Regions from separate parts of the Cupriavidus sp. BIC8F genome, predicted to be linked through region 1. Evidence: riboswitches for the same ligand, from Rfam matches in the RefSeq annotation. Region 1 holds a riboswitch; the other holds the start of a gene.
The links. A riboswitch is a leader RNA that binds a small molecule or an ion and turns the genes downstream of it on or off. The one in region 1 is predicted to bind glycine.
Positions count from the first base shown of each region.

Region 2: another riboswitch for glycine. It lies ahead of RS901_RS32855 (D-amino acid dehydrogenase); the one in region 1 lies ahead of gcvT (glycine cleavage system aminomethyltransferase GcvT).

Region 1 is NZ_CP136094.1:1,180,519-1,188,057, forward strand. Features, by position in the region: partial or broken gene RS901_RS05595 (sensor histidine kinase) at 1-305, opposite strand, end outside; gene RS901_RS05600 (response regulator transcription factor) at 311-1,048, opposite strand; gene RS901_RS05605 (hypothetical protein) at 1,333-1,830, shown strand; gene RS901_RS05610 (UvrD-helicase domain-containing protein) at 2,058-4,154, opposite strand; gene RS901_RS05615 (glycine zipper 2TM domain-containing protein) at 4,439-4,669, shown strand; glycine riboswitch at 4,766-4,853, shown strand; glycine riboswitch at 4,875-5,000, shown strand; gene gcvT (glycine cleavage system aminomethyltransferase GcvT) at 5,099-6,226, shown strand; gene gcvH (glycine cleavage system protein GcvH) at 6,317-6,697, shown strand; gene gcvP (aminomethyl-transferring glycine dehydrogenase) at 6,815-7,539, shown strand, end outside.
Region 2 is NZ_CP136095.1:2,755,762-2,763,300, reverse strand. Features, by position in the region: gene RS901_RS32855 (D-amino acid dehydrogenase) at 315-1,583, opposite strand; glycine riboswitch at 1,640-1,758, opposite strand; glycine riboswitch at 1,759-1,857, opposite strand; gene RS901_RS32850 (TonB-dependent receptor) at 2,068-4,344, shown strand; gene RS901_RS32845 (sialidase family protein) at 4,370-5,590, shown strand; gene RS901_RS32840 (hypothetical protein) at 5,587-6,090, shown strand; gene RS901_RS32835 (tripartite tricarboxylate transporter substrate binding protein) at 6,116-7,105, opposite strand; gene RS901_RS32830 (tripartite tricarboxylate transporter substrate binding protein) at 7,166-7,539, opposite strand, start outside.

The sequences.
Region 1 (7,539 bases):
ATCGCCGCCACCTGGAACAGCAGGCCCAGGTGCGGCGGCCAGGGCCAGCGCGGCGGCGGCGGCCGGTGCGGCATGGGTTCGCCGGACACCCCGGCGGGCGCGCCTTCCGTCCGCGCCCCGGGCGGCCACGCCTCGGGCGGAGGCGGCGGCCCGCCGGGGCGGTCGCGCAGCACGCGCTCGCTGCCCGGCCGCGGGAACAGGCTCTCGATCACGGTCATGCCGAGCAGGTGCATGGCCAGCATGATGGCAGCCATCACCACGAACAGCCGTACGAACATCGAATCATGGCGCGCCAGCCGGCCCATCGCGTTCATCCTTCCTGCGTGCCGGTAAAGACATAGCCCACGCCGCGCACGGTGCGGATCAGCGTGGGGTCGCGCGGATCGTCGCGCAGCTTCTGGCGCAGCCGTGACACCAGCAAGTCGATGCTGCGGTCGAATACATCGAGGCCGCGGCCGCGCGCCTGGTTGATCAGCAGTTCACGGTCGAGCACGCGGTTGGGCTGTTCGACAAAGGCCAGCAGCAGGCGGAATTCGGCATTGGACAGCGGCACCACCACCTCGTCGCGGTCGACCAGCTGGCGCAGCGTGGTGTTCAGACGCCAGTCGCCGAAGCGCACCTCATGCCCGGAAGGCGCCGCGCCCTGGCGCGCGTCGGCGCCGTGGCCACGGATACGGCGCAGCACGGTGTGGATGCGCGCCACCAGTTCGCGCATCTCGAAGGGCTTGGTAACGTAGTCGTCGGCACCAACTTCCAGCCCGACCACGCGGTCGGCCAACTCAGCGCGCGCGGTCAGCATGATGACCGCGACTTCGGTGCGCGCGCGCAGTTCGCGACACAGCGCCAGGCCGTTTTCGCCGGGCAGCGACAGGTCAAGGATCACCAGGTCGTAGCGCGCGGCGGCCATCGCCTGCCGCATCTCGGCACCGCCCTCGACGCCATCGGCCTGCATGCCGAAGGTGGACAGGTAGTCGGCCAGCATGGCGCGGATCTGGGGATCGTCGTCGACGATCAGCAGGCGGATGGGAAGCGTGGGGGTGAATTCCATAAGCGAAGGGATCGGCATATGCCGGCAGCAAGGGCCGGTGCCGGGGGCATGCGGTGCCCAACTTTACCAGCCCGCGATACCCCCACTATGCCGGCTTTGTATCAGCCCTGATACGCAGTCTTGCCGGCCAGCCGTCCTTTGTACGGGATTGCAGTACGGGCCTGACCAAGTGCTCATGCATTGGCATGCGGCCTTCCCTAGCATGGACCGGCATTGACCCGAGCCAACCGCGGGCATCGCGCGGCACGTTGCCACGACGGTGTCTGCCATCACAGGAGAACGCCATGCCATTTCCCCCTTCCCGCCCGCGCACCGCCGCTTCCCTGCTGGCGCTGTGCACCGCGTGCCTGCTGGCCACGCCGGCCAGCGCGCTGCAATCCGGCCCGCCGCCGACAGGGGCGATGGCGCCACCGCCCGCCGCGCCGGCATCCGCCGAGTCGCTGGGACTCAGTGCCGCGCAGGCCAGGCTCTGGAAGGCCGCACGCAGCGCCACGCGCGAAGCCGAGGCCCATGCACTGGAACTGCACGCGCGCCTGCTGCGCGAGACTGCCGACGAAACCCCCGACGCGCCGCTGCGGCCGCGCGCGCAGGCCATGGACCGACTGCACGATGCGCTGGAGCAGGACCGCCGCGCGGTGCGCGAACGCTGGCTGGCGCTGGACGACAGCCTGGACCCGGCCCAGCGCCGGCGCCTGCGCGCCGCGCCCGAAGCCGCGCGCTGGCTGGGCCTGCCGCCCGCGGGTGCGATGATGATGCCGCCGCCGGGCGGACCGCAGCGGTAGGTTCGCAGCCGCCGTAAAAAAAAAACGCCCCCGTACGCTTCACGCGCCGGGGGCCGAATAACAGGGAAGTTCCGAACCAGAGGTCCGGCGCAGCAGGCAGACCGGGCGGGCCTGCCGCGGCGCCACCCGCGCAGACGGCGCGAGCAGCACAGCCGCCATACTAGGGACGCCTGCGCCCGGCGTCTTGTCAGCCTGGTAGGCCTTTGTATCGGGACTGTAGCGCCCGTTCAGCCCGGGGCCGTCTTGCCGCCGGTTCCCAGCAGTGCCTTGAGCGCGCCGAGCCGGTCCTTGGGGCTCATCGCCGGGGTTTCATCGACCGGCGCAGGCGCTTCCTCCAGCTTCATCTCGCCGATAAAGCGCGAAGGCTGGCACGAGTAGGTCTCGCGCGCGCGCTTGCGCTTCTTGCACCAGCTGACATGCAGGCTGCGCTGGGCGCGGGTGATGCCGACATACATCAGCCGCCGCTCTTCCTCGATCTTCTCGTCGCTCATGTCCTCGTCTTCGCGGCAGTGCGGCAGGATGCCCTCTTCCACGCCGACCAGGAACACGTGCGGATATTCCAGCCCCTTGGACGCGTGCAGCGTGGACAGCCGCACCGCGTCGGGATCTTCCTCGCGGCCTTCCAGCATGCTCATCAGCGCCACGGTCTGGGTCAGCTCGAGCAGGTTCTTGCCTTCGCTGCCGAAGCCGTCGGCATTGTCGAAGCCGGTGGCTTCCTCGCCTTCCGCGCCTTCGGGCTTGGTGCCCTTGCGCTTGAGCCAGTCCAGGAATTCCAGCGTGTTGGTCCAGCGCGACTGCGCCTGCCGTTCGTCGAAGCTGTCGTACAGGTAGGCCTCGTAGTGGATGCCTTCCATCAGGTCGTCCAGCACCACGGTGGCCGGATCCTTGGCCGCGCGGTCGGCCAGCCGCACCATCGATTCGCAGAACACGCGCAACGGCTCCAGCTGGCGCGGCTGCAGCCTGCCTTCGATGCCGCCCATCATCGCGGCCTCGAACAGCGACACTTTGGCCTGGCCAGCAAAGGTGCCCAGCGCTTCCAGCGTGGTGTTGCCCACGCCGCGGCGCGGCGTGGTGATGGCGCGGATAAAGGCGGGATCGTCGTCGGGGTTGGCGATCAGGCGCAGGTAGGCGCAGATGTCCTTGATCTCGGCCTTGTCGAAGAAGCTCTGTCCGCCCGACAGCACATAGGGAATCCGTTCGCGCCGCAGGATCTGCTCAAACAGCCGCGCCTGGTGGTTGCCGCGATACAGGATGGCGTAGTCGCGGAACTGCGCGCGGCGCTCGAACTTGTGCGCGGACAGGCGGAACACCACCGACTCGGCCTCGTGCTCCTCGTCGTTCATCGGGTGGATGGCGATGGGGTCGCCCATGCCGTGCTCGCTCCACAGCTTCTTGTCGAACAGCTTGGGGTTGTTGGCGATGACCGCGTTGGCCGCTTCCAGGATGCGCACGGTGGAGCGGTAGTTCTGCTCCAGCTTGATCACCTTCAGGCCCGGAAAATCGGTCTGCAGCCCGCGCAGGTTGTCCAGCGTGGCGCCCCGCCAGCCATAGATGGCCTGGTCGTCGTCGCCCACCGCGGTAAAGGCCGGCGCGCGCAGGTGCGAGCCGCCCGCCAGCAGTTTCAGCAACTGGTACTGGCAGGCGTTGGTGTCCTGGTATTCGTCGACCAGGAAGTAGCGCAGGCGGTTCTGCCACTTGAGCTGCACCGCTTCATTGCGCGCGAACAGCTCGGCCGGCAGGCGGATCAGGTCGTCGAAATCCACCGCCTGGTAGGCGTGCAGCGTGGCCACGTAGTTGCGGTAGACCAGCGCGGCCTGGTGCTCGTCGGCATTGGTGGCCTGCGCGATCGCTGCCTCCGGGTCGACCATGCCGTTCTTCCACAGCGAGATCGTGCCCTGCACGCCGCGGATCAGCTTCTTGTCGGTGGTGCCCAGCTGCTCCTGGATCAGGCCGAAGCAGTCGTCCGAATCCATGATCGAAAACTGCGGCTTCAGGCCCACGTGCTCGGCCTCCATGCGCAGGATCTGCACCCCGAGCGAGTGGAAGGTACAGACCGTCAGCTGCTTGAGCGGGATGCGCTTGCCCTCGCGCGTGGTCTTGCCCTCCATCAGCTTGCCGATACGCTCCTGCATCTCCTTGGCGGCCTTGTTGGTAAAGGTGACGGCGGCGATATGGCGCGGCTCGAAGCCCTTGTCCTCGATCAGATGCGCGATCTTCTGCGTGATCACCCGGGTCTTGCCGGAGCCCGCCCCGGCCAGCACCAGGCAAGGGCCGTCCAGGTAGCGGACGGCTTCGGATTGGGCGGAGTTCAGGCCATGGGTCATGCGAGGGATGCGGTTGGAGGCAGGGAAATCAGCAGGAACAGCGGAAGGCCAGGCGGGACACGCCGGCACCCCAAAAAACGGGGGCACGGCGGCAAAGCTGACGATGTTAACACGCTGGCCGCGGCAGGTCAGTCAGCGCAAACCGCGTTGACAGGGCCGGTTGTGTCACTGGCGTAACACTTCGTAAAGGCCGGAGCCAATCGCGCAACGCAACGCTCTAACTGTATGTCCCTCGGCCTGCGCGGCGGGGTTGACATGCTTTAATCATCACATCGGAGCCAATAATGAAAACCCTGCAGACTTTGACCAAGGTGACCCTGATCGGCGCGACCGTCGCGGCCTTTGCCGGTTGCGCGGACATGACCCCGAAGCAGCGTAATACCGCGATTGGCGCGGGCGCGGGCGCCGTGGGCGGCGCCATCCTCACCGAAGGCAGTGCGCTGGGTACGCTGGGTGGCGCGGCCGTGGGCGGCGTGATCGGTAACGTTGTCACCGACGACAAGAAGCACAAGTAATGCGCACCCCGGCGGCGGGGCGCAGGAACGGGTACAGCCGCCGGGTCAGGCCTTCCGGCCCGGTTTGACAAAGGCCGGGGCCTCCCGTACATTGCGCGCATCCGACCGGGAGAGCGCGCATCGCCTGCGCCGCCGAAGGGGTATCACCCGAAAACTCTCAGGCACCACGGACCGATCGGATCGGCATGCAATATGCACACGATGCATGCCGCACTCTGGAGAGCGGCACCCGCCATTCGTGGCGAGCGTGCCCACCGAAGGGGCGCACGAGGTCGGGGTCCGGCAGGATCCGCCTTGTAATCTCTCAGGTATCGAGGACAGAGGGGTCATCCGCCGCAGCGGATTGCTACGCCACATTCAGGCGGGGCGAGCGTTGCGGCGGATGGCCCTTTTTTGTTTTCGCCAACCGAGATTTCCCCCGAGGATTCCATGACGCTCCAGGCCACGCCCCTCAACGCCATCCACCGCGCCCTCGGCGCCCGCATGGTTGATTTCGGCGGTTGGGACATGCCGGTCAACTACGGCTCCCAGATCGAAGAACACAATGCCGTGCGCACCGACGCCGGCATGTTCGATGTGTCGCACATGTGCGTGGTCGACCTCACCGGCGCCAATACCCGCAGCTTCCTGCGCGGCCTGCTGGCCAACAATGTCGACAAGCTGCAGACCCCGGGCAAGGCGCTCTACTCCTGCATGCTGGATGAGAAAGGCGGCGTGATCGACGACCTGATCGTCTACTTCTTTGCCGAGGACCGCTTCCGCCTGGTCGTCAATGCCAGCACCGCGCTGGGTGACATCGAATGGATCCGCGCGCGCAATGCCGCCACCGGCAGCGATGTGACCATCACGCCGCGCCGTGAGGATGTTGCGCCTGCGGGCGTGCAGCCTCTGGCCATCGTCGCCGTGCAGGGGCCCAACGCCCGCACCAAGGTGTGGAGCACCTTCCCCTCGACCCAGCCTTCGGATGCGCTCAAGCCCTTCAACGCCGCCGTGGTCCAGGACCCGGCCATCGGCGAGATCATGGTGGCGCGCACCGGCTACACCGGCGAAGACGGCTTCGAACTGGTGGTGCCGGCCGAGAACGTTGCCGCCGTCTGGGAAAAGCTGAACGCCGCCGGCGTGCGCCCGGCAGGCCTGGGCGCGCGCGACACCCTGCGCCTGGAAGCCGGCATGAACCTGTATGGCCAGGACATGGATATCAACACCTCGCCGCTGGATGCGGGCCTGGCCTGGACGGTGGACCTGCAAAGCGAGCGCGACTTCACCGGCAAGCCGGCGCTGGCCGCGGCCGGTTCGCGCCAGCAATTCCTCGGCCTGATCCTGCGTGACAAAGGCGGCGTCCTGCGCGCCCACCAGAAAGTGACCACCCCGGCCGGTGACGGTGAAATCACCAGCGGCACCTTCAGCCCGTCGCTGTCGCAGTCCATCGCCTTTGCCCGCCTGCCGAAGGACGTCGCCGTGGGCGATACCGTGCAGGTGGAGATCCGCGACCGCAAACTCAACGCGACTGTGGTTAAACTGCCGTTTGTGCGTAATGGCAAGGCACTCGTGAGCTGAGGCTCATACCAACGGTCGCCCTCGCCTGCCGGCAGCTTCGCCGGGCAGGCATCACCCAACAAGAAACAGATCTGAATCCGGAGAACCTCCATGAATTTCCCCGCTGACCTCAAGTACACCGAGTCGCATGAGTGGGTACGCGTCGAAGCCGACGGCACGCTCACCATCGGCATCACCGACCACGCGCAGGACGCGCTGGGCGACATCGTCTTCCTGGAACTGCCCGAAGTGGGCAAGTCGGTCGGTGCCGGCGACGCGCTGGCAGTGGTGGAATCGGTAAAGGCCGCTTCCGACATCTACGCCCCGGTGGCCGGCGAAGTGATCGCCGTCAACGAGGCCGCCACGGCCGCGCCGGAAAGCGTCAATGCCGACGCCTTCGACGCGTGGCTGTTCAAGCTCAAGCCGGCCAACGGCGACGACGTCAACGGCCTGATGTCGGCCGACGCCTACAAGGCCAGCGTCGGCGCCTGACGCCGGCGGCGCCGGTCCCTGCCGCCTATGGGCGGACTGGCGGACCGGCCCCTGCAGACAGACGCGCGCCGACCCGGCTGACCACCGGCCGGCGCGCACCCCACGAGGTTCTTGCCCATGAACGCCCCGCTTCCCATGAACGCCGCCCAAGGGAACCGGCCCACGCTGGCCGAACTGGAGGCGCGCGACGCCTTCGCCGCCCGCCATATCGGCCCCGATACCCCCGAACAGCAGCACATGCTGAAGGTGCTCGGCTATGACAGCCGCGCCGCGCTGATCGACGCCGTCATCCCCGCCGCCATCCGCCGCCGCGACGGCATGCCGATGGGCGAGTTCACCGAGCCGCTGAGCGAGGAAGCCGCGCTGGCAAAGCTGCGCGGCCTGGCCGGCAAGAACAGGGTGCTGAAGAGCTTTATCGGCCAGGGCTACTACAACACCGTCACGCCCGGCGTCATCCTGCGCAATATCTTCGAGAACCCGGCCTGGTACACCGCCTACACGCCTTATCAGCCGGAAATCTCGCAGGGCCGCCTGGAAGCGATGCTGAACTTCCAGCAGATGGTCACCGACCTGACCGGGCTGGATATCGCCAATGCGTCGATGCTGGATGAAGGCACTGCCGCGGCCGAAGCCATGACGCTGCTGCAGCGCGTGAACAAGCACGACTCGAACACCTTCTACGTGGCCGACGACGTGCTGCCGCAGACGCTGGAAGTGGTACGCACGCGCGCGCTGCCGATGGGCATCGAAGTCAAGGTCGGCCCCGCCGCCGATGCCGCCGCGGCCAACGCCTTCGGCGTGCTGCTGCAGTACCCGGGCGTGAACGGCGACGTGAACGACTA
Region 2 (7,539 bases), on a different contig from region 1:
CTGGCGCTGCCCTGGCTACGCTTGCTGCTTGGGGCGGGTTATATCTCTTCGGCATTGGAGTTTTGCGCGGGACAGGAAGTTTGTTCGACACGAATCAGCATGCAGCGAATCTGTTCTTTGTTGGTTGGTTCGTGTCTATGGTCGCAGCCTCATTAATTGGTGGATGGCTTGGATACTCATCCGGGCGAAGATAGGGCATCACTTCCACTATTCTTCAAGCGTATACATGCGCCGCCCCATGCTTCCATCACGGCGCGGCGCTGTTCGAGCACGGTGGCCCTATCCCACAAATGGGGGAGAAAACACCCGCGAACTCAGGCCTTGGCCAATGCCAGCGGCGCACCCGCCGCGACCGCCACCTTCGCGCCGAGATGCTGGTCAACGACCCCCGCCACCATATCCGCCGTCACCGCCGACAAGGTCCACCCCAGGTGCCCGTGCCCGGTGTTGTAGAAGATGCAGGCCGCACGCCCGCGCCCCACGCGCGGCAGCATGTCCGGCATCATCGGCCGCAGCCCGGCCCAAGGCACCACGCTGCGCGTGCTGACGGCGGGGAAGCACTGCTGCACCCATTCCACCAGCGGGCGGATGCGGTCGGCGCGGATATCGCGGTTGTAGCCGTTGAACTCGGCGGTGCCGGCCACGCGGAAGCGGTCGTGGCCCAGGCGGCTGGTGACCAGCTTGGTTTCGTCGTCGAGCAGGCTTACCACCGGTGCGGCGGCGCGGCTGGCCTCGTCGGTCAGGTTGACCGTGATCGAATAGCCCTTGACCGGATAGATGTTGACCCGGTCGCCCAGCCCCGCGGCCAGCGCGCGGCTGGCGGTGCCGGCGCAGATCACGGCGCCGTCGAAGGTGGAGGTGGCCGTGTCGGCGCCGTCCTGCACGGTCACGGTGGCGCGCCTGCCGTCGGTCTTCACCGCGCGCACGTCCTGGCCGTAGAGGCAGCGCACGCCCAGCCGATCGATGGCCGCGGCCAGGCCGCTGGTGAACTTGTGGATGTCGCCGGTGGAGTCGCTTTCGGTGAAGTAGCCGCCGTAGTACGAGCCGGCCAGCGTCGGCTCGATCGCGCGCATCTCCTGCGGCGTTACCGCGCGCCGCTCCAGCCCGCCCTGCGCCAGCAGCGCCGAGACCCGGCCGGCATGCTCGAAGCCGGCCTTGTCGCGGTAGATATGCAGGATGCCCTCTTTCTTCAGGTCGAAATCAATGCCTTCCTGCGCCGCCCAGTCAAACAGGTGTTCACGCGCCGCGATGGCCAGGCGCGCGGTCTCGATGGTGTTGCGGCGGTAGTGGGGGATCGCGGCGATGAACTCGGCGAACCACGACAGCTTGTGCCAGCTGGGCCGGGGATTGACCAGCAGCGGGGCGTCGTTGCGCAGCATCCACTTCATGCCCTTGATGATGGTGGACCAGTGCGTCCAGACCTCGGCGTTGGAGGCCGACAACTGGCCGCCATTGGCGAACGAGGTCTCCATGGCGGCATAGCGGTGCCGTTCGAACAGCGTGACGGAGAATCCGCGCCGGGCCAGCGCGTAGGCCGTGGTGACACCAGTGATGCCACCGCCGATGACAGCGATTGATTTCATGATCTGCAGGTTCCAGGAACGTCGATGGTGGGAGCCCGGACGCAATATGCGTGGCGGACGCCCCCTCTGTTCTGGACCTGAGAGATTCACGACACCCGGCCGACAGGGCGGGGTGCGCTTGCTCCTTCGGTATGCCGGCGGACGATAGCGTCCGGCATTCTTCAGAGTGCACTGACTGGTGATGCCGGTCCTTTTGCCTGAGAGTTTCCGGGGCGGTTGCTCCTTCGGCGCCGTCCGCGGCGGGCGCCGCGACAGTCTCTCCCTGCATCACATTGGCTTGACGCCAATCCGGGCAATGTAGTGACAAGACTTGACGTTGGATATGCGGGTTAACGCTTAGGCGGCCCCGCCGCCCGCGTCGCTATGTCGCATCGGCCTGCGTCCCCGTGCCCCATAAAATGTCAGCGCTCGCTCTCGGGGAGAAGCGCCGTATGCCGCGCTCAGGTGGGGCGAGCCAAAAAAAAGACGACAACAAGGTTTTCCAGTGAAGAAAAATCGCATTGCGCTGGCCGTTTCGGCGGTGCTGATGGGCCCCGCTGTCGCCGCCGCCCAGGCGGTGGACGCGCCCGAGCCGCTGCAGGAGGTGGTGGTCTCGGCCAAGTCGGAGCGCGGCGAGACGCCGGCCATACCGCCCAACACGCCCTCGCCGGCCTACGGCATCAGCAGCCGCCGCATGGCCGACTTCAATGTGGTAAACACGGAAGACGCCCTCAAATACGCGCCCAACCTCGCCGTACGCAAGCGCTTCATCGGCGATATGAACTCGATCATCTCGGTGCGCAGCACCAGTTCGCGCCAGTCGGCGCGGGGGCTGGTCTATGCGGACGGCCTGCTGCTGTCCAACCTGCTGGGTTCGGACTTCAGCTTCCCGCCGCGCTGGTCGCTGGTCAACAGCGCCGAGATCGAGCGCATGGATGTGCTGTACGGCCCGTATTCGGCGCTGTATCCCGGCAACTCGCTGGGTGCGACGGTGCTGATCACCACGCGCACGCCGGAGAAGTTCGAGGGCGATGCCAGCGTGCAGCTGTTCACGCAGCGCTTCAGCCTGTATGGCACGCACGATAACTTCAACGGGGTCCACGCCAACGCCTATGTGGGCGACCGCGTCGGCCCGTTCTCTTGGCTGGTCAGCGTGGACCGGCAGGACAGCAAGAGCCAGCCGCTGAGCTTCTATACCGTGGCGCGCTCCACAGCCCGCGCCACTTCCGCCGACAAGCCGGTCACCGGCGCCCACTTCGACCAGGACCAGACCGGCCGCGACCGCGTGGTGATGGGCGTGAACAGCGAGGGCGTCACGCATACCGTGCAGGACCAGCTCAAGCTCAAGCTTGGCTACGACATCACCAGTACCCTGCAGGCGCAGTTCACTGCCGCCTACTGGCAACAGGACCGCTCCAGCGCCACGGGCAGCTACCTGCGCGATGCCAATGGCAATGCGGTGTCGAGCGGTAATGTGAATATCGGCGGCTATCGCTATGTGATTCCCGCCAACGCCTTTGCCCCGAGCAACGGCGAGGACGCGCGCTGGCTCTATGGCCTGTCGCTGCGCACGCGCAACGAGACCGGCTGGAATTTCTCGGGCGTGGCGTCGCTGTTCGATGTCAGCAAGGACATCAGCCGCAGCGCCAACACCGCCGGCAACGGGCCGGGCACCGTGACCTACGGCGATGGCACCGGTTGGCGCACACTCGACCTGAAGGCCGACTACCGCCCGCAGCAACTGCAGGGCGGGCACTGGGTCACGTTCGGCTACCACTACGACAACTACCGGCTGACCAACACCACCTACAACACCTCGGACTGGCAGGCGGCCACCATCACCGCCTTCAACAACGCCTTTGCCGGCAAGACCGAGACCCAGGCGCTGTATGCGCAGGACGCCTGGTACTTCGCCGAGGACTGGAAGCTGATCCCCGGCGTGCGCTACGAACGCTGGCGCGCCTATGACGGCAGCCGCAGCCAGCCCGGCGTGGCTATCGGCTACCCGGTGCGCAGCGAATCCAACTGGTCGCCCAAGCTGGCGCTGGAGAAGGCCTTCGGGCAGGACTGGCTGGGCCGGTTGTCGCTGGGCCAGGCCTATCGCTACCCGACTGTCAGCGAGCTGTTCCAGGGCCGCATCACCGGGACCGCGCTGATCAACAACGATCCCAACCTGCGGCCTGAGCGATCGTTCTCGAAGGACCTGACTTTCGAGCGCACGGTGGATGCGTCGTACTTCCGGGTCTCGGTGTATGAGGACGATATCCGCGATGCCCTGGTCAGCCAGACCAACACCACGGTATTCCCGACCGTCACCAGCTTCCAGAACGTGGACCGTGTGCGTACTCGCGGCATCGAGCTGGCCTATGACGCGCGCGATGTGCTTGTCAGCGGTTTCGACCTGTCGGCCAGCGGCGCCTACAACCACTCGAAGACGCTGGAGAATGCCAACAACCCGGCCTCGGTCGGCAAGTACTTCTACCGGATCCCGAAGTGGCGCGCCAACCTGGCCGGCACCTATCGCATCACGCCGGCATGGGCGGGCACGCTGGCCATGACCTACTCGGGCCGGCAGTACAATACGCTCGACAATTCCGACGTCAATCCCGACACCTTCGGCGGCACCAGCAGCTTCCTGACCTTTGACGTCAAGGTGACGTACAGGCCCGCCAGGAACGTGCGCCTCGGGCTTGGCATCGACAACCTCACCGACCAGCGCTACTACGTCTACCACCCGTATCCGGGCCGGACGTTCTACGCCGAGGCGAAACTTTCCTTCTGAGCACGTGAACAGGCTGACCACAACCATGCAAGGCGTTCGCCCCGGTTTCCGTCTGATCGTTGCCGGGCTGATGGCCTGTGCCGCGCTGGCCGCGACCGCGCAAACGCACGGCGATCATGCCGGCCACGGCGGCCAGGCCAAGGCCGCGAAGATGAGCGAGCTGGGCACCGGCGCGGCCTTCGATCGCGAGGGCAAGCTGTGGGTCGCCTACAAGGACGGCCCCTACGTCGCGGTACGTGCATCGACCGACTACGGCCGCAGCTTCGGGCCGGCGCAGCATGTCAACAGCGTGCCGGAGCAGGTCGCCGCCGATCATGAAAGCCGGCCCAAGGTGGCCGCGGGGCGCGACGGCGAGATCTTCGTCACCTGGACCCAGCCGCTGCCCAAGCCGTGGACCGGCTTTATCCGCTTTGCGCGTTCCACCGACGGCGGCAAGTCCTTCGCCGAACCGCTGACGGTGCATGCCAACCGTGACCAGATTGCGCACCGCTTCGACGCCATCGCGGTGGACAACGCCGGGCGCGTCTTTGTCAGCTGGATCGACAAGCGCGACGTGGTTGCCGCCGAGGCGCGCAAGCAGTCGTACGCCGGCGCCGCGATCTACTACGCGGTTTCGGCCGACCAGGGCAAGACCTTCCAGGGCGACTACAAGATCGCCGACCAGTCGTGCGAATGCTGCCGCATCGCGCTGTCGCCAACGCCCGACGGCAAGATGCTGGCGCTGTGGCGCCATGTATTCCCGCCCAACGCGCGCGACCACGCGCTGGCGTTGCTGGGCACCGACGGCAAGGCCACGCCGATGCAGCGCGCCACCTTCGACGACTGGCGCATCGACGCCTGCCCGCACCACGGCCCCGGCGCTTCGGTGGCGCCCGATGGCACGGTGCACATGGTCTGGTTCAATGTGCGCGAAGGCAAGCCCACGGTCTCGGTGGGGCGCTGGAAGGACGGCAAGCTGCAGGCACAGCGCCCGCTGGATGACCCGCGCGCGCAGCATGCCGACATCGTCGCGCTGAATGACAACGAGATTGTGGTGACCTGGAAATCGTTCGACGGCCAGCAGACACGCCTGTCGGCGATGTCGTCGCAAGACGGCGGCAAGACCTGGCAGATCCGCAAGCTTGCCGGCACCGGGCGCGACTCGGACCAGCCGCACCTGCTGCAGCATGCCGGCCGCGCGTACGTGCTGTGGCGAACCGAGGCCGAGGGCTTCCAGGTGTTCACGCTGGGCAAGGAGGGCGCATGATGCCATCCCGCCGCAAGCTGCTCGCCGCTGCCGTCCTGACCCTGGCGATGACTGCCGCCAATGCCGGCAGTGCGCCGGCCGGGCGCGTCGCCGTGTTCGCATCGGCCAGCGCCACCCAGCTGGCAGCCAGCCAGCAGGGCAAGCCCTTTGTGCTGGTGGTGTGGTCGCTCGACTGCGTCTATTGCAAGCGCAACTTCGACGCCATCGGCAAGCTGCGCGCGCAGCATCGGGACCTGCGCGTCGTCACGCTGGCGACGGACAACCCCGACGCGCTGCCACAGGTGCAGCAACTGCTCCAGCGCGTCAGGCTCACGCGCAACGCGTGGGTGTTCGGGCACGAGCCGCAGGAGCGGCTGCGCTATGCGGTCGATCCGGACTGGATGGGCGAGATGCCGCGCACCTACTTCTATCGCGCCGATGGCCAGCGGCAGGGCGTGTCCGGCGTCATCAGCGACGCCGACTGGGACAGGCACCTGCGCTGGGCTGGCATCGCCGGCTGAGGCTGGACCGGCAGCGGCTGTCCGCTTAGTCGGGCTTGATCCCCGCGCGCGCAATGATGGGCTTCCAGCGCTGCTGCTCCTGCGCGATGAAGCGCGAGAACTCCGCCGGCGTGTCGCCCACGACAATCGCCGCATCCGCGCTCAGGCGCTCGACCGACGACTTGCTCTTCACTGCTTTCACGGTGGCGTCCGCCAGCTTGTCGGCGGCCGCCTGGGGCAGAGATGCCGGTGCCAGCAGGCCATACCACTGCGTCATTTCGAAGCCGGGATAGCCTTGTTCGGCAACCGTTGGCACGTCAGGCAGCTGGGGAATGCGCTGGGTCGTGCCGGTGGCGATGCAGCGCAATTTGCCGGCCTTGATGAACTGGATGATCGCGGGCGCGCCGACGGCGGCCGCGTCCAGCCGCCCCGACAGCAGGTCGGTGATCTGCGGGCCGCTGCCGCGATACGGCACATGGGTGATGAAGGTGCCGGTCGCGGCCTTCAGGTATTCAAAGGCCAGGTGGCCGGCGCTGCCGTTGCCGGCCGAACCGTAGTTCAGCTTGCCGGGCTTGCTCTTGGCCAGCGCCACGAACTCCTTCAGGTTCTTCGCGGGCACGTCGGGGTGGACCACGTACAGGCTCGGCACCTTGGACAGCAGCGAGATCGCGCGGAAGTCCTTGATGGGGTCGTAGGGCAGCTTCGGGAAGATAAACGGATTGACCGCCAGCGTGCCAATATGGCCGAGGATCAGCGTGTGGTTGTCATCGGCGCGCGCGACTTCGCCCATGGCGATATTGCCGGCCGCGCCGGGCTTGTTCTCGACGAACACTGACACGCCGAGCAGCTTGGTCAGCTCCGCCGCGGTGGAGCGCGCCACGATCTCCGAGCTGCCGCCTGGCGCGAACGGCACCACCAGCCGGATCGGCTTGGCCGGCCAGGCCTGGGCACGCGCCAGCGTTGGCGCCAGCGCGCACGCGCCCAGCGCGGCGGTGGTCTTGAGCAGGTGGCGGCGAAGAGGATTGAAGCTGGTCATGTGTGTCTCCTGGACGTTCTTTAACTGGGCCGTGGTAGGGCAATGGTGGTGTTGGCGGCGCTATTCGGGCTTGATGTTGCCGTCCCGGATGACCTTGGCCCATAGCCGGGCCTGCCCGTCGATGAATTGCCGTGCCTGTGCTGGCGGCGCAGCCACGACCTCGCCGCCCAGCTCGGCCACGCGTTGCCGGATCCCGGGGCTGGTCATGACTTTCTGCAGGGCGTCAGCGAGCTTCGCTGCGATCGGGTCCGGCGTTGCGGCGGGCAGGAAGGCCGCGTTCCATTCATAGACCTCGTAGCTCGCCACGCCGGCTTCCTGCATGGTGGGCACGGCCGGCAACGCCTGGGTGCGCGCATGGCTGGTCACCGCGAGCGGCTTCAGCTTGCCGGCCTTGATGTGCTGCAGGCTCGAAGCCACGTTGGCGAAGAACAGGG